4 regions of the Nocardioides asiaticus genome follow, and region 1 is predicted to be linked to each of the others. Evidence: predicted binding sites of a transcription regulator. Region 1 holds the regulator's gene; each other region holds the start of a gene.
The links. The regulator LexA, encoded in region 1, represses DNA repair genes until DNA is damaged. The targets are predictions, from matches to a motif close to TCGAACANNTGTTCGA.

Region 1 (4,801 bases):
GGCGGTGTAGCCGTCCCACTGGTCGACGTTGTAGGCGACCCCGTTGTCGGGGAGCAGGCCGGTGACGTCGTTGACCGGACCGATCACGTCCTTCGGCAGCGCGGCGAACGTGACCGGAGCGATCATGACCGGGTTGCCGACCACCTTCCAGGTCGTGGGCGCGTTCCTGAGGCCGGACTTGAGCCAGCTCAGCTGGTCGGTGCCGGTGATCGTGCGGTCCGGGTCGTCGACGGCGGCCAGCCCGTCGGTCGTCTGGTCGACCTGCTTGGAGCGGTAGGAGCGCAGGTCGAGCATGCTCAGCTCGAGCACCGTGCCGAACCTGAAGCGCCGGTAGATCCGGTCGTTCAGGTGGCTCTGGTCGAGGGCGGCGGTCCCGTCGAGGCGCACCGGCATCCATTCGTCGTACGCCTTGTGGGCGTGGGTCTTGCGCGCCTTCCAGTCGTACTCGCCCGGGCTGTTGTTCTCCGCCCCGTTGCGCCACTGGTCGTTGGCGACCTCGTGGTCGTCCCAGGTGACGATCCACGGGAAGCGGGCGTGGAGATCGGCGAGGTCGGGGTCGCGCTTGTACTGCGCGTGCCGGATCCGGTAGTCGGCCAGGGTGTGGACCTCGTGGGCCGGCTGGTGCTTGCGGATGTCGATGTCGTCGGGCCCGTAGCCGTACTCGCCCGGGCCGTACTCGTAGAAGTAGTCGCCGAGGTGGACGATCGCGTGCAGGTCGGTGCGCTTCGCGAGGTGGCGGTACGCCGAGAACCAGCCGGCCTGCAGGTTGGCGCAGGACACGACGCCGAACCGGATCCGGCCGGGGGTCGCCGTCGGTGCGGGCGCGGTGCGGGTGCGGCCGACCCGGCTGTGCTGGCCGGCGTACGAGAAGCGGTAGTTGTACGCCGTCGCGGGCCTCAGCCCGGTGACGTCGAGCTTGACCGTGTGGTCGCGCCACGGGCCGGTCGTGAACGTGCCGTGCTTCACGACGGTCTTGAAGGTCGGCGAGGTGGAGACCTGCCAGCCGACCTTGACGTGCGGGCCCCTGCCCGAGCCCGGCCTGCTGGCGGCGGTCGGCGTCACCCGGGTCCAGATGACGACGGCGTGGGGGAGCGGGTCGCCAGAGGCGACGCCGTGCTGGAAGTGTCGGAGCGCGGCTGCGGCGTCGGCGTACGGCGCCGGGAGGACGGCCGCCCCGACGCCCGCCAGGCCCGCGCCGAGGCCGCCGGCGAGCAGGCGGCGGCGGTCGAGGGGAGTGTGGGTCACGCTCGGAGAACGACGCAGCCGCCGGCGCGTGACGCGCCGGCGGCTGTTGTTCACCCATCGTTGGTCGAGCCCGGACACGAAGTGGCCGGTGTCGAGACCAAGAGAGTCGTCAGAGGCTCCGCAGGACCGCGGTGACCTTGCCGAGGATGGTGGCGTGCGTGCCGTCGATCGGGTCGTAGGCCGGGTTGTGCGGCAGCAGCCAGACCTTGCCGTCCTTGCGCTGAAGGGTCTTGACCGTCGCCTCGCCGTCGATCATCGCGGCGACGATCTCGCCGTTCTCCGCCGTCGGCTGCTGGCGCACGACCACGAAGTCGCCGTCGCAGATCGCCGCGTCGACCATGGAGTCGCCGGAGACGTGCAGGAGGTAGAGCGTGCCGTCGCCGACGAGCTGCTTCGGCAGCGGGAAGACGTCCTCGACCCGCTCCTCGGCGAGGATCGGGCCGCCGGCGGCGATCCGGCCGACGACCGGGACGAGGGTCGCCTCCGGGTTGGCGTCGCCGATGCCGGTCTCGTCGTAGGCCGTCTCCTCGGCCGCCGAGATCGACTTGCGGGCCGCGAGGACCTCGGGCAGGAACACCTCGAGTGCCCGCGGCCGGTGCGGGTCGCGCTTGATGAAGCCCTTCTGCTCGAGCACCTTCAGCTGGTGGGCGACGCTGCTGGTGCTCGTCAGGCCCACCGCCGAGCCGATCTCGCGCATGCTCGGCGGGTAGCCCCGCTTCTCGATGCAGTCGCGCAGGTGAGCCAGGATGCGCTGCTGGCGCGGGGTCAGCCCGGTGGCGTCGGGCGGGCCGTCGGGAAGCTCGCTCACGGCGGTCGTGGACCGCTTGGCGGAGGTGGACGCCGGGGTCGGCTCCTTGGTCGGCTTGGTCATGTGCCCACGGTAGACCGGGCCGTTGCCGACTTCAAACATCTGTTCGAAGCGTGTCGCGATCTGTGGACAACGGGCGGTTCGAACATTTTTTCGGCCCGGGCCCTTGATCTCGTTCGAACAGGTGATCTACTCTCGATCACGTGTTCGATCGAATGCGTGATCGAACGGACGCGATCCGGCGCTCGTCCCGAACTGTCGGTGGCCGTCTGTAGACATCTCGTCGAGCGCACCAGCCACCCCACTTCCCCAGGAGACCGGCGATGACCACGACCACCCTCGACCAGTTCATGGCCCCGGCCCGGCCCGTGGATCGGGCGCCGCGGCGCGGCTCGAGCGTGCGGCTGACCCGCCGCGGCCGCGTGGTGGTGTTCCTCGTCGCCCTCGGTCTGCTGCTCGCGGCGGGGTTCCTCGGCGCCGGCCTCTCCGGCGCCGCCCAGGAGAAGGGCAACGCTGTCCCGACCCACACCGTCGTCGTCGAGCCCGGCGACACGCTCTGGGATCTCGCCTCCGACGCCGCCGACGGCGGCAGCGTCCGCGACATGGAGCAGCAGATCAAGGACCTCAACGGGCTCGACTCCGGCATGCTCGCCGCCGGCCAGTCGCTGCGCATCCCGAACTGACCACACCGCCGGGCTGCCTCCGTCGCCGCTCGGCCACAGACGGCCGTCAGCTGATTCGACCCCGGCTGGCGGCACCTACAGGGGAAGAGAAAGAGGGGCGGGGCGGGAGGACCAGCGTCCGACCGCCCCGCCCCGGCTTTGCAGACGTCATACGTCCCGCGGCGCGCAGTGTCCCCGTCCGTATGACGTTGTTCCTACGTCATACGGGCGGCCACCGCACCGCGAGCCATGCGTCGTCCACACCAGGGGCTCGCGTCGCTGCCCTCCACAGACCGGGTCGACGCAGGCGCGGGCGGTCGGTGGAGTCTTCGATCGTCGTACGCATGACCAAGCCACTCAGCACGCAGAAGCAGGTCGAGCTCGAGCTCGGGATGCTCAAGGAGCGACAGTCGTACGTCGTGTCGCGGCCCCAGCTCTATGCCGCCGGTGTGACTCGCGGCGAGATTCGGCATCACGTGCGGATGGGTCGCTGGCAGCTCATCGGCGACCAGAGCGTGTGCCTCCACAACGGTCCGATCTCCTGGGAGGGCCATTGCTGGGCGGCTGTGTTCCAGGGCGGGCCGCGGGCCTGCCTCGATGGGGCGGCTGCGCTGATCGCCAGCGGCCTGGAGCGGTACGACGAGGAGCGGATCCGTGTCTCGGTGCCGCGCGGCACACGGATCCGGCGTACGCCGCTCTACGACATCCGGCAGACACGCCGCTGGTCGGCCGACGACGTCGTGGAGATCGGGATACCTCGCACCAGACCCGCCATCGCGGCCGTGCGGGCAGCGCTGTGGGCACGGAGCGATCGGCAGGCGGCGTACGTCGTGAGCATCGCCGTCCAACAGGGACTCACCCGGCCCGAGGACATCGGCCGCGAGCTCCTGCGGGTCCGACGCGACAAGCGCCGCTTGTTCCTCCACGTCGTCGTCGGCGACCTGCTCGGTGGTGCTCGGGCCGCGTGACCGGCGAGGGCGCCGGGTCGCGGGACGTCATACGCGCCGCGCGGGCGCAGGTCCCCATCCGTATGACGCTGCATGCCGCGGAAGAGAGAGAGGGGCGGGCCGCCAGCTGGGCGGCCCGCCCCTCGCGCACGGTGTCTGCTCCCACCGTGCCCGGTCGCCGCACGGGCGGCTGGACAGGCCCACCGCCCACAGGAGTTCGGCATCCTGCGGACGGAGCGTGCGACGACGGATCCGGCTACAGCGCGTGGATGCAGCCCCCACCTGCACCGTGCTGAGGAGACAAGCCTGACGCCCGCGGGTCGGCGCGGCTATACGCGAATGCGCGTACGCCCAACGGCCCAGGTCAGTCGGCCCGGTGCCGGTGCGACCCGCTCGGAGAAGGGGCGTCCGTGGGGCGTCCGGCGCCGTCGGAGCCGGTGGACGAGCGACCGTCGGAGCGGCCGGTCTCGGTGTGGATCCGGCCGAGGTGCAGCCCGCCGGTGCCGGTGTGGTGGCCGGCGTAGTGGGCGTCCTGGCCGCTCGGCGCCTCGCCGGCCCGCGGCCGCGGCGGCGTGGGCGAGGCGGAGGTGATGCCGAGCGCTCGTCCCAGGCGGGCCACGAGCATCAGCCCGGCGAAGAGGCAGGCGACCGCACCGACGGCGCAGATGCCGAGGAACCCCCACGCTCGCGAGTCGCCTCCGCGGGCGTCGGCCCCGAAGTCGATCGCGGCGTACACGAGGTAGCCCCAGGCGATCACCAGCAGCGTGATCCCGAGCGCGAGCAGGAGCACCGAGGGCCGGAACGTCCGCCTCTGGCGCGGACCCCGGCGCGTCCCCGCTCGCTTGCCACCCGAGTTCCCCCTCGCTGCCACGGGCGACATTCTTCCCGATCCCGTCCGGGACCGCGGCAGGACACCACGACCGCGGCGAACGAACGCCTCACCCGCCGAGCCGCGGCTGCACGATCGCGAGCGCCGTCGCCTGCTGTACGGCGAGCAGCCGATCGTGCCTACCGAGCTTCTCGTAGGCGTTCTCGAGGTGCTTCGCGACCGTGCGCGGGCTGATCCCGAGCCGGTGGCCGATGGCGGCAGCGGTGAGCCCCTGCGCGAGCAGTTCCAGGGTCTCCACCTCCCGCGGCGT
Region 2 (4,801 bases), on a different contig from region 1:
GGATGACGTACTTCATGACTGCCTCCGGTGTCGTGTGGTGGACAGCGGTACGTCGGAGCCGGCCCCGGCGTGTTCGACATTTTCGCAAGGGTTCCTTCAGCGCGGCACGGCAGGATGCCAGTCGTGCCCTCTCCTGCTCCGCCACCGCGGCTCGGCGCCTGGCGGTTCATCGCCGTGTTCGGCGTCGTCAGCCTGTTGATGGACTGGGTCTACGAGGGCGCGCGGTCGGTGACCGGTCCGCTTCTGGCGAGCCTCGGGGCGTCCGGTGCCGTGGTGGGCGTCGTCACCGGCGCCGGCGAGGCCGCGGCGCTCGGACTGCGCCTCGTGTCGGGGCCGCTGGCCGACCGTACGCAGCGGTTCTGGGCGTGGACCATCGGCGGCTACCTCCTCACGGCGGTCTCGGTGCCGGTGCTCGGCCTGTCCGGGGTCCTCTGGGTCGCCTGCGCGCTCGTCGTCGCCGAGCGGGTCGGCAAGGCGGTCCGCTCGCCCGCCAAGGACACCCTGGTCTCCCACGCCACCGCGGTCACCGGCCGCGGCAAGGGGTTCGCCGTCTCCGAGGCGCTCGACCAGATCGGGGCGCTCCTAGGACCGCTGACCGTGGCCGGTGTGCTCGCGCTCAGCCGCGACGACTACGCTCCGGCGCTCGGCGTGCTCGCCGCACCCGCGGTCGCGGCGATCGTGCTGCTGCTGTGGCTTCGCGCGCGGGTGCGGGAGCCCGCGGCGTACGAGACGGCGCCCTCGGACGCGCAGGCGGCGCCCTCACCCCCGGCGGAGGGGCGGCTGCCGCGCGCCTTCTGGGTGTACGCCGCCTTCACGGCCGCCACCACGGCCGGCTTCGCCACGTTCGGGCTGGTCTCGTTCCACCTCGTCGAGCAGGACCTTCTGCCGACCGCGGCGGTGCCGCTGGTGTACGCCGCCGCGATGGTCGCCGACGCGCTCGCCGCCCTCGCGACCGGCTGGGTCTACGACCGGGTCGGGCCGCGGGTGCTGGCCGCCCTGCCCGTGCTGTCGGCCGCGACCGCGCTCCTCGCCTTCACCGGATCGACCGCGGTCGCGGTCGTCGGCGCACTGGTCTGGGGCTGCGCCACCGGGATCCAGGAGTCGACGCTGCGCGCCAACGTCGCGGACCTGGTGCCGGTGGGTCGCCGGGCGACGGCGTACGGCATCTATGCGGGGGTCATCGGCGGCGCCTCGCTCGCGGGTGGTGCGCTGCTGGGTGCGCTGTACGACGTCTCGGTCGGCCTGCTCGCCGGCGTCGCGGTCGCGATCCAGGTGGCCGCGCTCGGCCTGCTCGCGGCCTCGCGTCTACGTGCGTGAGCGCGATGCGTGGTCGGCGTACGCCGCCGCGAACCGCTCGATCGTCGCGAGACAGACGTCGACCGGCTGGAAGCCGCCGCCGGAGAGGGTGTGGAGCCAGGAGCCGAGGCCGAAGACGGGCGTACGCCGGTAGAGGTCCCACGCGTCCGGCTCATCACCCCCGCGCTCGGCCAGGTAGAGCGCGAGCAGGTCGCGCTCGTGCACCCGGCGGTCGGCGACGCTGAGACCGGAGACGACGAAGTAGCCGACGTCGTGCACCCAGCTCCCCGACCTGACCAGCTGCCAGTCGTAGAAGCCGGTCGTGCCGTCGGGCAGCGCATAGGTGTTGCCGGGGTGCGGGTCGCCGTGGAGCAGCGTCTGCGGCCCGGCCGCCGCCACCGCCGGCCAGGCCCGGAAGCCCCGGTCGATCGCGGCGACGGTGTCCGGGAGGAGGTCGGCGTGGCCGAGCGCCCGCAGCCTCCGCCGCGCATTAGCCAGGCTGGCACCGGACACGGGCGCCCACGCGCGAGGCAGCCGCCAGGGCCTCACGAACGCCGGCAGTGGTCGCTCCCGGTAGGTCGCGTGCAGCCGCGCCAGCCCGCGCAGCCCGCTCGCCACCTGGTCGAGCGTGAGCGGTGTGATCGCGCTGTGCGGCCGGGCGTCACGCAGGGTCACGTCCTCCATGACCGTGACCGCGGCCAGCCGGCGGCGATCGACCGCGGCGGCGTAGAACGTCGGGCGCTCCAGGGGGAGCTCGGCGTCGGCCAGTGCCAGGTCGGCCTCGGCCTCCCGTGCGCCGAGTGCGGTCAGTGCGAGCCGGTTCAGCAGGCTGCCCTCCCGCTTCACGAAGACCCGCTCCGGGCCCGCCCCGGCGGCGTAGGTCAGCCGCACGTGCGCCCGGTCGTTGGTGCCGTGGGCCACCCCGCCGACGTACGCCTCCTTCACGACGGCGCCCGGGAACGACCGTGACAGCGCCTCGGTAAGCCACGCCGGCGTCAGCTCCTCCCAGGACCTCGGCGCGCGCAGCACGCAGCGATCATGCCGCAGGATGGTCGGCATGGCCGCCCCGACGATCCGCCGCGCCACCGCCGAGGACGCGGAGGCGTGTCACGACCTCGTCCAGCGGGCGTACGCCGTCCACCTCCCGCGGATGTCGGTCCGGCCGGCGCCGATGGACGCCGACTACACCGAGGTCATCGCGGCGGACGAGGTGTGGGTGGCGTACGCCGGCGGCCGGCTCGCCGGGGTGCTGGTGCTCGCGCCCGGCGCCGACCACGTGCTGGTCGAGAACGTCGCGGTCGACCCCGACCATCAGGGCACCGGGCTCGGGCGGCGGCTGCTCGGGCTGGCCGAGGAGCGCGCAGCGGCGCTCGGCCTCCCCGTCCTCCGGCTCTTCACCCACGTCACGATGGTCGAGAACCAGCGGCTCTACGAGCGGGTCGGCTACGTCGAGACCCGTCGCAGCACCGAGGGTCCCTGGTCGCGCGTGTACTACGAGAAGCGGCTCTGAGCCGGAGCTGCGCGGACCGGGTGGGCTGCCGCTCTGTGCACAGATGTCCGGATTCGGCGCGAGACTGTCGGTGGTCGCGGCTAGCTTTGGGAACACCAGATCGAAACCGGTCTCGTGGTCGAGGAGGTGTGTCATGACCGAGCTGACGCCGGTGCCGGCGGTGCTCGCCTCGGTGCGGCACGCCCGCCGCGAGATCGCCCGCGCCAGCCACCTCACCGGACTGTTCCCGCGGCCCGACGAGGTCGAGGCGACACTGCGGGAGCTGGCCGCCCTCGAGGCCCAGACCACCGCGCTCCGGCTGCGGGTGATGGCGTCGGCCGGGCCGGTCGCCGAGCAGACCGGCGCCCGCGACATCGGCACCTGGTGGGCCGACGCCCTGCGCGCCGACCACCGCGCCGCGCGCGCCGACCTCAAGCTCGCCAAAGCACTCGACCGCTACGTGGTGCTGGCCGCCGCGCTGGCCGACGGCACCGTCTCGGTCGACCAGGCCCGCGTGATCGCCCGAGCCCTCCAGGCGCTGCCCGACGACCTCACCCCCGGCGATGTCGCGAAGGCCGAGCAGGTGATGGTCGAGGAGGCCGCACGGCTCGACCCGGCCCGGCTCCGCAGGGTCGGGGCCCACCTGCTCGAGGTCCTCGACCCCCACCGCGCCGAGGAGGTCCTCGGCAAGAGACTCCTCGCCCAGGAGGAGAGAGCCCACCGGCGGACCTCCCTGACCATCACCGACCCCGGCGACGGGACGATGTTCCTGCGAGCCCGGCTGCCCAGGGCCACCGGGGTCCGGTTGAGGACCTACCTCGACGCCTTCACCCAACCCCGCCTCGCCCAGTTCGCCGAACGCGGCAAGACGATCCCCTACGACCGGCTCCTCGGCCACGCGTTCGGGCAGATGCTCGAGCGGATCGACCCCGACCGGCTCCCGCACCACGGCGGCGACACCACCACCCTCATCGTCACAATCCCGGTCGACCAGCTGACCAGCGAGCTCGGCACCGCCTCACGGGCAGACGGAGGAGAGATCTCCGCGGCCGAGGCCCGCCGACTCGCCTGCCAGGCCGGCATCATCCCCGCCGTCCTCAACACCCACAGCGAGGTCCTCGACCTCGGCCGCAAGACCCGGCTCTTCACCCCAGCCCAACGCAAAGCCCTCCGAATCAGATACCCGACCTGCGCGGTCGACGGCTGCGAGGTCCCCGCCCCCTGGACCGACGCCCACCACCTCCACCCCTGGGCAGACGGCGGCGGCACGGACATGAACAACGCCGTGCTCTTCTGCCGACACCACCACCGACTCGCCCACAACCCCAACTACGCCCTCACAAGACACCCCGACGGCAGCATCAGACTCCACCGACGGACGTGAGAGCCGACCGGAGCGCGGACCGGCGAGGCGGCCGGCTACCGCACGCGAGCGGGCGGCGCGAACGTGCCGAGCTGCGCGATGTCGAAGCCGCTCGGATAGGAGCGGATGCGGTGCATGGTGCGGACGTACTTCGGCTTCCGCCGCGGCGGGAGGAGGCGTACGACGCGGGCCCGCGCCCGCAGCGCGGCGGCGGAGACCGCCCGGGCGCGCGGGCCCGGCTCGTCGAACCGGAACGCCGCGAGCAGCGGCTCGTCCATGATCGCCCGGCTGAACACCTCGACCAGGCGGCGGCCGGGTCGCGGGTAGAACGTGGTGAGCAGGTGGAGCGTCGAGTCGGCCACCCGCCGCGCGCCCGGGTCGAAGGCGAAGTGCTCCCGCTCATAGGCATCCGTGAAGTCCGAGAACGCCTCGAAGCTCTCCGGGATCTCCTTGATCCCCATATGCCGGCCGAGGTCCTGGTAGTAGCGCACCGAGGCGACCACCTCGGCATCGGTGAGCGGCCGCCAGCCGTAGTCGTCGAGCCAGCGCTTCGGGACGACCACGAACGTCGCCAGCACGTAGCGCAGGTCGTCGTTCGAGATGTCGTACCTGTGGTGCATCTGGTTGATCCGCCGCACCGCCGCGCGTCCCTC
Region 3 (4,801 bases), 490 kb from region 1:
AGGCCCGCACCGGCCGGTGGCTGTCGACGGTGAACTGCGGGATCGGGCCCTGCTCGTCGCCCTCGCGCATGATCCTCTCGAGGTCGGGCCAGACGGCGTACGTCCGCTCGGCGAGGATCCAGTCGCGCTCGTTGAGCACCTCGTAGAGGATCTGGACGCCCTGGTTGGGCAGCCCGACCTCGTAGGCGTCGGGATACATGAGCGCCCAGCGGACGGTCTCGCCCTCGGGGGCGCAGCTCCACTCCTTGACGGTGGCGTTGAGCTCACCGCCGACGTACTGGACCGGCTTCGAGACCAGGGCCAGACGCGGCTCGAGACGGGGGAAGACGGACTCCGGCTCGCGGTCGAGATCGCGCGTGGCGACGGGCACTGCTGACACCTCAACGGTTGGGTCGGGGAAGGACGTCGTTCAAGCGTACGACGGCCCGCGACCGCGGCACGAAACCCGGCGGTCAGTCCTTCTCGGCCGGGACTGCAGGCTCCCCCGCCTGCGCCTGCGCGCGGGCGGCCGCCGACGCCGAGGTCTGACGCAGCTCGACCTCGGGGAGCATCAGCAGGACGAGGAAGGCGAGCAGGCCGACACCGCCGGCGGCGAGGAAGACGCGCGACATCGAGGTCGCGAAGCCGACCTTGAACGGGTGGGCGAGCCGCGAGTCGAGCGAGTTGATCACCGAGGAGTCGGAGGTGACGGTGGCGAAGACGCCGTTCTTCGGCATCGCCGGGCAGTGCTGGTTGTGCTGCTGACACTCGAGGATCCGCAGCTCGTTGACGAACTCCGCGTCGACCGGCAGCTTGGACTTCGCCTCACCCGCGGCGCGACCGGACTCCTGCGCCTGCGCGGCCGCGGTCGTGAAGGCGGAGTCGTTCGAGGCGTCGCGGAAGGCGTCGACGATGTTGCCCTGGACCGACGAGAACAGCATCGAGAGGAAGACCGCCACGCCGAGCGTGCCGCCGATCTGGCGGAAGAACGTCGCCGAGGCGGTCGCGACGCCGATCTCCTGCGGCGGCACGGCCGACTGGATGGTGAGGATGAGGGGCTGCATGCAGTTGCCGATGCCGAAGCCGACGACGAGCATCGCCGCCATCACGAGCACGAGGTTGGTGTCGGCGGTGATCCGGCTGAGGAGCAGCAGCCCGACGGTCATGATCGCCGAGCCCACGACCGGGTAGATCCGGGTCTTGCCGGTCTTGGAGATCAGCTTGCCGGAGATCAGCGCGGCGGACATCAGCCCCGCGACGAGCGGCAGCATGAGGAAGCCCGACTCGGTCGGCGTCGCCCCGTGGACGATCTGCATGTAGAGCGGCAGGATCATCATCCCGCCGAACAGCGCGGCGCCGACCAGCAGGTTGGCGGCGATCGTCACCGCTGCGGGCTCGATCCGGAACAGTCGCAGCGGGATGAGTGCCGCGTCGCCCATCTTCGCCTCGGCGCCGACGAACAGCAGCAGACCGACCGCTCCGATGACGAAGCAGACGACACTGCGGCCCGAACCCCAGCCCCAGGTGCGACCCTGCTCGGCAACGGTCAGCAGCGGCACCAGGCAGATGATCAGCGCGAGCGCGCCCGGCCAGTCGACGCGGACGTTGCGCCGCTCGTGGTGCACGTGGAGTGTCCGGAAGATGACGATCAGGGCCAGGATGCCAATCGGGACGTTGACGAGGAACACCCAGCGCCAGCCGGCGATCCCGGCGATCGAGTCGGTACCGGCGAAGAAGCCGCCGATAACCGGCCCGAGCACGCTCGACGTACCGAAGGTCGCCATGAAGTAGCCGGTGTACTTCGCCCGCTCCCGCGGCGAGACGATGTCTCCCACGATGGCCAGCACGAGCGTGAACAGCCCGCCCGCGCCGAGGCCCTGGAACGCGCGGAACGCCGCCAGCTCGTACATCGACTGCGCGAACGTGCACAGCGCCGAGCCGACGATGAACACGCTGATCGCGAACATGAAGAGCTTCTTGCGGCCCCACAGGTCGCCGAGCTTGCCGTAGATCGGCGTCGTGATCGTCGCGGTGATGAGGTACGCCGTCGTCACCCACGCCTGGACGTCCAGACCGTGCAGGTCGTCGGCGATCGTCCGGATCGACGTCGACACGATCGTCTGGTCCAGCGCCCCGAGGAACATCCCGAGGAGAAGGCCGGTGAGGATCGTGACGATCTGCTTGTGGCTGTATTCGCCGGGGCCCGCGTGACCCGGCGCAGCGGCGCTCGTGCTCATCGGGCACCAAACTAATCGAGGATGCTGAGGCCCGGTTAAACAACCATGACAGTTGTCATCGGTCGCCGGTGCCCTCGGTCGCTCGTGGCCCGTCGGTCGAGCCCCCCTCGTTGGTCGAGCCCGGCGTGCGCTAGCAAGCCGGCGTCGAGACCAACACAGTCATCGCCGGCGTGCTTGGGCCCATGCCCGCCGGCCGGCTGGGCCGGTGTGGACGGCCGGACCGGAACTGTCGGTGGTCGCCGCTAGCTTTGGGAACACCAGATCGAAACCGGTCTCGGACCCGAGGAGGTGTGTCATGGCCGAGCTGACACCGGCGCCGGCGGTGCTCGCCTCGGTGCGGCACGCCCGCCGCGAGGTCGCCCGCGCCAGCCACCTGACCGGGCTGTTCCCGCGGCCCGACGAGGTCGAGGCGACGCTGCGGGAGCTGGCCGCCCTCGAGGCCCAGACCACCGCACTGCGGCTGCGGGTGATGGCGTCGGCCGGGCCGGTCGCCGAGCAGACCGGCGCCCGAGATGTGGGCGCCTGGTGGGCCGACGCCCTGCGTGCCGACCACCGCGCCGCTCGCGCCGACCTCAAGCTCGCCAAAGCACTCGACCGGTACGAGGTGCTGGCCGCCGCGCTGGCCGACGGCACCGTGTCGGTCGACCAGGCCCGCGTGATCGCCCGAGCCCTCCAGGCGCTGCCCGACGACCTCACCCCCGGCGAGGTCGCGAAGGCCGAGCAGGTGATGGTCGACGAAGCAGCACGGCTCGACCCGGCCCGGCTCCGCAGGGTCGGGGCCCACCTGCTCGAGGTCCTCGACCCCCACCGCGCCGAGACCGAGCTCGGCAAGAGACTGCTCGCCGAGGAGGAGAGGGCCCACCGGCGGACCTCCCTGACCATCACCGACCCCGGCGACGGCACGTCCTCCTCCGCGGCCGGCTGCCCAGGGCGGCCGGGGTCCGGTTGAAGACCTACCTCGACGCCTTCACCCAACCCCGCCTCGCCCAGCTCGCCGAACGCGGCAAGACCGTCCCCTACGACCGGCTCCTCGGCACCGCGTTCACCCAGATGCTCGAGCGGATCGACCCCGACACCCTGCCCCATCACGGCGGCGACGCCACCACCCTCATCGTCACCATCGACGTCAACCAGCTCAACAGCGAGCTGGGTTCGGCATCCATCGGCAGCGACGGCGGCGTCAACGGCACCGAGATCTCCGCCGCCGAGGCCCGCCGACTCGCCTGCACCGCCGGCATCATCCCCGCCGTCCTCGACACCCACAGCGAAGTGCTGGACCTCGGCCGCAAAACCCGGCTCTTCACCCCCGCCCAACGCAAAGCCCTCCGAATCAGATACCCGACCTGCGCGGTCGACGGCTGCGAGGTCCCCGCCCCCTGGACCGACGCCCACCACCTCCACCCCTGGGCCACCGGCGGCCTCTCCGACATGAACAACGCCGTCCTCTTCTGCCGACACCACCACGGACTCGCCCACAACCCGGCATACACCCTGACGAGACACCCCGACGGCAGCATCAGATTCCACCGACGGACGTGAGGGGCGGCTCCGACACCCGGGCGAGGTCAGCGCGCGGCGACCGTCGCGGTCATGACGCAGTTGCTCTTGCCGTTCGGGCGGTCGTAGCTGAACCCGGCCTGCTCGAAGAGGGTCCGGGTGCCGTTGTAGAGGAACGACGCGGAGGTCTTCTTGCCCTGCAGGTCGTGCGGGTAGCCCTCGACGGTCCCGCCCCCCGCCTCGGCGATGAGGTCGAGGGCGCCTCGGAGCGCCAGGGCGGGGACGGCCTTGCGCCGGTAGCGCCGGTCCACGAAGAAGCAGGTGATGCGGTACGCCGGCGGGCTAGTCAGTCCCGCGTCGTACTCCCTGCGGTGGTAGATGTCCGGCAGCTCGGCGGGCGAGCCGTACTGGCACCACCCGACCGCGGTGTCGCCGTCGAAGACGACCGCCGCGTGGGCGCGGCCCTCCTCGACGAGGCGCTGCTTGAGGGCGCGGTTCGCCTCGACGGTGCGCTCCTTGTCGGCGGACATGGTGTGGAACCACGTGCACCAGCAGCCGCGGATGATGTCCGGTTCGTCAGCGCAGCACGAGCGGCCGCGCGGCGGCGGCCCGGCGTACGGCGGCCGGGGCGGTCGCGCGCACGTGGATGTTCTGCAGCAGGCCGACCGCGAGGAGCGAGGCGAACATCGAGGAGCCGCCGTAGGACACCAGCGGGAGGGGTACGCCGGTCACCGGCATGATCCCGAGGCACATCCCGATGTTCTGGAACGCCTGGAAGCCGAACCAGCAGGCGATCCCGGCCGCCGCGACCCGGCCGAAGAGGTCGTCGGTACGGGCGGCGATGCGCAGGGCGCGCCAGAGCACGACGAGCAGCAGCCCGATCAGGACGGCCGACCCGACGAGGCCGAGCTCCTCCCCCGCCACGGTGAAGATGAAGTCGGTGTGCTGCTCGGGCACGAAGCCGGCCCGGGTCTGGGAGCCGTGGAACAGCCCCTGCCCGAACAGCCCGCCGTCGCCGATCGCGATCCGGGCCTGCTGCACGTTGTAGCCCGCGCCGCGCGGGTCGAGGCCGGGGTCGGTGAACGCCA
Region 4 (4,801 bases), 320 kb from region 1:
AGGTATGTCCCCGCGGTGATCGGACCTGTGCCTGGCTGGAGCGCGGTCATGGGTGAAACAGTATGGAACAGATGTTTCAGGCGGGTGACGGTTCGTGGGCTGGACCTTGGGGCGCTGGTCCCTGGCCGGCGAGCCGGAAGCCGTCGCGCAGGCGGCCGCCGTACGCCGCGAGCACCTCGTCGGCCAGCTCCGTCAGGGGTACGCCGTCGCCGGTGACCGCCGCCGCGAGCGCTGCCACCGCACCCTCGCCCAGCTCCGGATCAGCCTCGTTCACCTCGCGGAGCAGCCACTTGCCGCGCCCGGTCCAGCGGGCTCGCGCTCCTCGGTGTGCGCGAAGATCTCGACCGGCCAGCCGGCGTACGTCAGCGACTCTCGGTACGGCGCCGGCGGGCGGCCCAGCAGCACGGTGACGTCGAGGTCGCTCGTCACCGTCGCCTGCCCGCGTGCGACCGAGCCGCCCAGCCAGGCCGCTCGCGCATCGGGGAAGCGCTCCGTCACCAGGCGGCGGGCCACCTCTGCTCCGGGCTCGCGATCGGGCATGCGGCGACCCTGTCACGTGACGGCTCGGCCCGTGACCGAGTTCTGCCGACGCCGGAGCCCGCCTCGCGCCGTTGCGCCGTCGTAGGGTCGCCGGGTGAGGAGCGACGACGTCGTACGTCTCGATCTCGGCACCTTCGTCCGCCCGGCGGAGGAGACGGGCACCGGCGCGCCCCGGGTCGAGGCGGTCTACGGCTATCTCGTACGCACGCCCGCGGGTCCGCTGCTCCTCGACACCGGGCTCGGCGAGGCGGACGAGGAGACCGAGGCGTGGTACCAGCCTCGTCGCGTCCCGCTCGACGCGGCGCTCGGTCGCCACGGCGTCGCTGTCGACGACGTCGCGCTGGTCGTGAACTGCCACCTCCACTTCGACCACATCGGCGGCAACCCGAGGTTCGCCGGTCGGCCGATCCTCAGCCAGCGGCGGGAGCTCGACACCGCCCGTGCGGGGGACTACACGGTCGAGGAGCTCGTCGACTTCCCCGGCGCTCGCTATGAGCTGCTCGACGGGGAGGCCGAGATCCTTCCCGACGTGCTCGTCGTACCCACGCCCGGCCACGTCGACGGGCACCAGTCGGTGGTCGTCAGGTGCGTCGACGGCACCGTTGTCCTCGCCGGTCAGGCACGCGACACGGCGTCCGCCTGGTCCGCCGACGCGCTCGCGGCCCGCGCGGCCGGCCTCGGGCACGTGTCACCGCTGCCTGAGCCGTCGCCCTGGATGAGCCGGATCCTCGAGCTCGATCCGCGGCAGGTCCTCTTCGCCCACGACTCTGCTGTCTGGCGGCCATAGGTTGAGCGCCCGGCTCTCACGTCCGCCTGTGGAATCTGATGCTGCCGTCGGGGTGTCTTGTGAGGGCGTAGTTGGGGTTGTGGGCGAGTCGGTGGTGGTGTCGGCAGAAGAGGACGGCGTTGTTCATGTCGGAGAGGCCGCCGGTGGCCCAGGGGTGGAGGTGGTGGGCGTCGGTCCAGGGGGCGGGGATGTCGCAGCCGTCGACCGCGCAGGTCTCGTACTTGATCCGGAGGGCTTTGCGTTGGGCGGGGGTGAACAGCCGGGTCTTGCGGCCGAGGTCCAACACCTCGGAGTGGGTGTCGAGGACGGCGGGGATGATGCCGGCGGTGCAGGCGAGTCGGCGGGCCTCGGCGGCGGAGATCTCGCCGTCGCTGCCGATGGATGCCGAACCCAGCTCGCTGTTGAGCTGGTCGACCGGGATTGTGACGATGAGGGTGGTGGTGTCGCCGCCGTGGTGGGGGAGCTTGTCGGGGTCGATCCGTTCGAGGAGCTGCCCGAACGCGTGGCCGAGGAGCCTGTCGTAGGGGATCGTCTTGCCGCGTTCGGCGAGCTGGGCGAGGCGGGGTTGGGTGAAGGCGTCGAGGTAGGTCTTCAACCGGACCCCGGTGGCCCTGGGCAGCCGGCCGCGGAGGAGGACGGTGCCGTCGCCGGGGTCGGTGATGGTCAGGGAGGTCCGCCGGTGGGCCCTCTCCTCCTCGGCGAGCAGTCTCTTGCCGAGCTCGGTCTCGGCGCGTTGGGGGTCGAGGACCTCGAGCAGGTGGGCGCCGACCCTGCGGAGCCGGGCCGGGTCGAGCCGTGCGGCCTCCTCGACCATCACCGCCTCCGCCTTCGCGACCTCGCCGGGGGTGAGGTCGTCGGGCAGCGCGTCGAGCGCGCGAGCGGTCACGCGGGCCTGGTCGACCGAGACGGTGCCGTCGGCCAGCGCGGCGGCCAGCACCTCGTACCGGCCGAGTGCTTTGGCGAGCTTGAGGTCCGCCCGCGCGGCGCGGTGGTCGGCACGCAGGGCGTCGGCCCACCAGGCGCCCACATCTCGGGCGCCGGTGGATGCGGCGACCGGCCCGGCCGACGCCATCACCCGCAGCCGGAGGGCGGTGGTCTGGGCCTCGAGGGCGCCCAGCTCCCGCAGTGTCGCCTCGACCTCGTCGGGGCGCGGGAACAGCCCGGTGAGGTGGGCGGCGCGGGCGACCTCGCGGCGGGCGTGCCGCACCGAGGCGAGCACCGCCGGCACCGGCGTCAGCTCGGCCATGACACACCTCCTCAAGCAGCAGAGACCGGTTCGATCTGGTGTTCCCAAAGCTAGCGGTGACCACCGACAGTCCTGCACCGACCGTGCGGCCTGGCCCGCTGGTCTTGACCGGCGATGCGCAGGATCAGTCAATCGAGGATGAGCGCGATGCCGATGAGTACGCCGACGAGCACGAGCGCGCCGGAGAGGATGAAGCCGGCGGTGAAGGCGGGAAGCCGCTGGCGCAGGCGCATGGCGCGCTCGACGCGCGCCCAGCGGATGATCGACATCAGTGTGCAGACGACGGCGAGCAGGACGAGCAGGACGACGAGGACGGTGCGAAGCCACCCGGTGGGGGGTACGTCGAGGGAGTGCAGCGCGACGGCGCCGGCGAGGATGGCGAGCGCCGTGCGTGCCCAGGCCAGGAAGGTCCGCTCGTTGGCGAGCGAGAACCGCGGGTCGGGCTCGTCTCCCGGGTCGTACACCCAGTGCGGATGACGGTCGAGCGGCCGGTCAGAGGGGCGCTGGTCCACGGTCCACATCCTGCCGGATAGGTTGCCCGACGTGGCAGAAGCAGCAACCGAGGTCCCCGAGTTCGACCGGGACATCGCCGTCGTGAGCGTCGGCGAGACCGCGTACGCCGCCGACCTCGCGGCCGGCTGGGTCGTGGGCGGGGGGATCAACGGCGGCTACCTGCTCGCCGTCGTCGGGAGCGCGCTGCGGCAGCACTTCGCGGCGAAGCCGGACCCGATCGTCGTCAGCGCCTACTACTGCAGCGCCAGCGTCCCCGGGCCAGCCGAGGTGCGCGTGGACGTACGCCGCGACGGCGGCTCGCTCGCCACGGCCGCCGCCGAGCTCTGGCAGGGCGACGAGCTCCGCCTGACCACGCTGGCGACGTACGGCGACCTCGCCGCCCTCCATCAGAAGAGCAACCCCGTCGAGCGGGTGACGGCGGTCGAGCCCGACCTGCCGCCACGGGACCGGTGCGTGCCCACGTCGCTGGCGCCGGACGCGTTCCGGAAGGTGTCGCCGATGCTCGAGCGGTTCGAGATGCTCTTCGCGCCCGACCAGGTGACGTGGGCGGTGGGTGAGCCGAGCGGCGACGGGACGATCAGCGCCTGGTACCGCCTCCACGACCACCGCGAGCCCGACCCGCTCTCGCTGCTGCAGGTCGTCGACGCGCTCCCACCCGTCACCTTCGACCTCGGCATGCCCGGCTGGGCGCCCACGCTCGAGCTGACCGCCCACATCCGCCACCTGCCCGAGCCCGGCTGGCTCAAGGTCCACCACACCACCCGCAACCTCGCGGGCGGGATGTTCGAGGAGGACTGCGAGGTCTGGGACTCCGCCGGCCGCCTCGTCGCCCAGTCCCGCCAGCTCGCCCGCGTGCCCCGGCCCCGGTGACGAGACCGGTGACGAGACCGGTGACCGCGGACGTACGCCGGCGGGCGGCTGGCGTCGCCGCGGCGCTGCTCCTCGCCGGACTGACGGGGCTCGCCGGGTGCGGCGGCGGTGGGTCGACGGGCACCGCGGGCGTCTCGACGGGCCCGACGGCCGGCGTCCCGACGTCCGCCGGACCGATCCCCCTCGTGAGCCCAGGCTGCACGGGCCTCGCGATCGGCCACCGCGGCGCGTCGGAGGAGGCGCCGGAGGACACGCTGCCGTCGGAGCGCCGCTCGGCGCGGTTGGGCAGCGACTACCTCGAGCTCGACCTGCACCTCACCGCGGACGGCGTCCCCGTAGTCCTCCACGACGACACCGTCGACCGCACGACCGACGGCACGGGTCCGGTCAGCGACCTCACCCTGGCGCAGGTCGAGCGGCTGGACGCGGGCTCGTGGTTCTCGGCGCGGTACGCCGGCACCCGAGTCCCCACCTTCGAGCAGGTCCTTCGGTTCGCCAAGCGCAGCGGCGCGGACCTCATGCCCGAGCTCAAGGCCGGCTGGGACCGGTCGCAGGTCGCGATCGTGGTGGACCTGGTGAAGCGGTACGGGCTCGAGTCGCGCACCGTCTTCCAGTCCTTCGACCCGAAGGCGCTGGCGTACGCCGACGACCTCGACCCCGCCATCGCGCGGGCCGGACTGGTCGACAAGAGCCTGCCGTCCGACCCCGTCGCCTGGGTCGGCAGCTTCGACGGGCAGGCGCTGCTGCCGGCGTACGACCTCGTCACCGCCGACCTCGTCGAGACGATGCACGACGCGGGCATCGCGGTCGTCCCGTGGACCGTGGACAACCGGGCGGACTGGGAC

Region 2: the regulator LexA is predicted to act here: its motif matches at 2,895-2,910, upstream of ABLE53_RS06165 (HNH endonuclease signature motif containing protein).
Region 3: the regulator LexA is predicted to act here: its motif matches at 2,467-2,482, upstream of ABLE53_RS03240 (DUF222 domain-containing protein).
Region 4: the regulator LexA is predicted to act here: its motif matches at 2,604-2,619, upstream of ABLE53_RS04090 (HNH endonuclease signature motif containing protein).

The regions. Positions count from the first base shown of each region.
Region 1 covers NZ_JBDZDM010000001.1:1,166,103-1,170,903, reverse strand. Annotated here, with positions in the region: gene ABLE53_RS05685 (alkaline phosphatase D family protein) at 1-1,245, opposite strand, end outside; gene lexA (transcriptional repressor LexA) at 1,355-2,116, opposite strand; gene ABLE53_RS05675 (LysM peptidoglycan-binding domain-containing protein) at 2,377-2,736, shown strand; gene ABLE53_RS05670 (hypothetical protein) at 3,060-3,683, shown strand; gene ABLE53_RS05665 (hypothetical protein) at 4,027-4,533, opposite strand; gene ABLE53_RS05660 (helix-turn-helix transcriptional regulator) at 4,601-4,801, opposite strand, start outside.
Region 2 covers NZ_JBDZDM010000002.1:80,980-85,780, reverse strand. Annotated here, with positions in the region: gene ABLE53_RS06185 (YciI family protein) at 1-16, opposite strand, end outside; gene ABLE53_RS06180 (MFS transporter) at 124-1,317, shown strand; gene ABLE53_RS06175 (phosphotransferase) at 1,306-2,355, opposite strand; gene ABLE53_RS06170 (GNAT family N-acetyltransferase) at 2,354-2,806, shown strand; gene ABLE53_RS06165 (HNH endonuclease signature motif containing protein) at 2,940-4,169, shown strand; gene ABLE53_RS06160 (oxygenase MpaB family protein) at 4,205-4,801, opposite strand, start outside.
Region 3 covers NZ_JBDZDM010000001.1:675,635-680,435, forward strand. Annotated here, with positions in the region: gene ABLE53_RS03230 (TIGR03960 family B12-binding radical SAM protein) at 1-370, opposite strand, end outside; gene ABLE53_RS03235 (MDR family MFS transporter) at 453-2,216, opposite strand; gene ABLE53_RS03240 (DUF222 domain-containing protein) at 2,512-3,165, shown strand; gene ABLE53_RS03245 (HNH endonuclease signature motif containing protein) at 3,162-3,755, shown strand; gene ABLE53_RS03250 (GNAT family N-acetyltransferase) at 3,782-4,243, opposite strand; gene rodA (rod shape-determining protein RodA) at 4,290-4,801, opposite strand, start outside.
Region 4 covers NZ_JBDZDM010000001.1:841,141-845,941, reverse strand. Annotated here, with positions in the region: gene ABLE53_RS04110 (acetamidase/formamidase family protein) at 1-50, opposite strand, end outside; gene ABLE53_RS04105 (hypothetical protein) at 77-274, opposite strand; gene ABLE53_RS04100 (nucleotidyltransferase domain-containing protein) at 271-540, opposite strand; gene ABLE53_RS04095 (MBL fold metallo-hydrolase) at 635-1,327, shown strand; gene ABLE53_RS04090 (HNH endonuclease signature motif containing protein) at 1,344-2,573, opposite strand; gene ABLE53_RS04085 (YidH family protein) at 2,702-3,085, opposite strand; gene ABLE53_RS04080 (thioesterase family protein) at 3,117-3,956, shown strand; gene ABLE53_RS04075 (glycerophosphodiester phosphodiesterase) at 3,965-4,801, shown strand, end outside.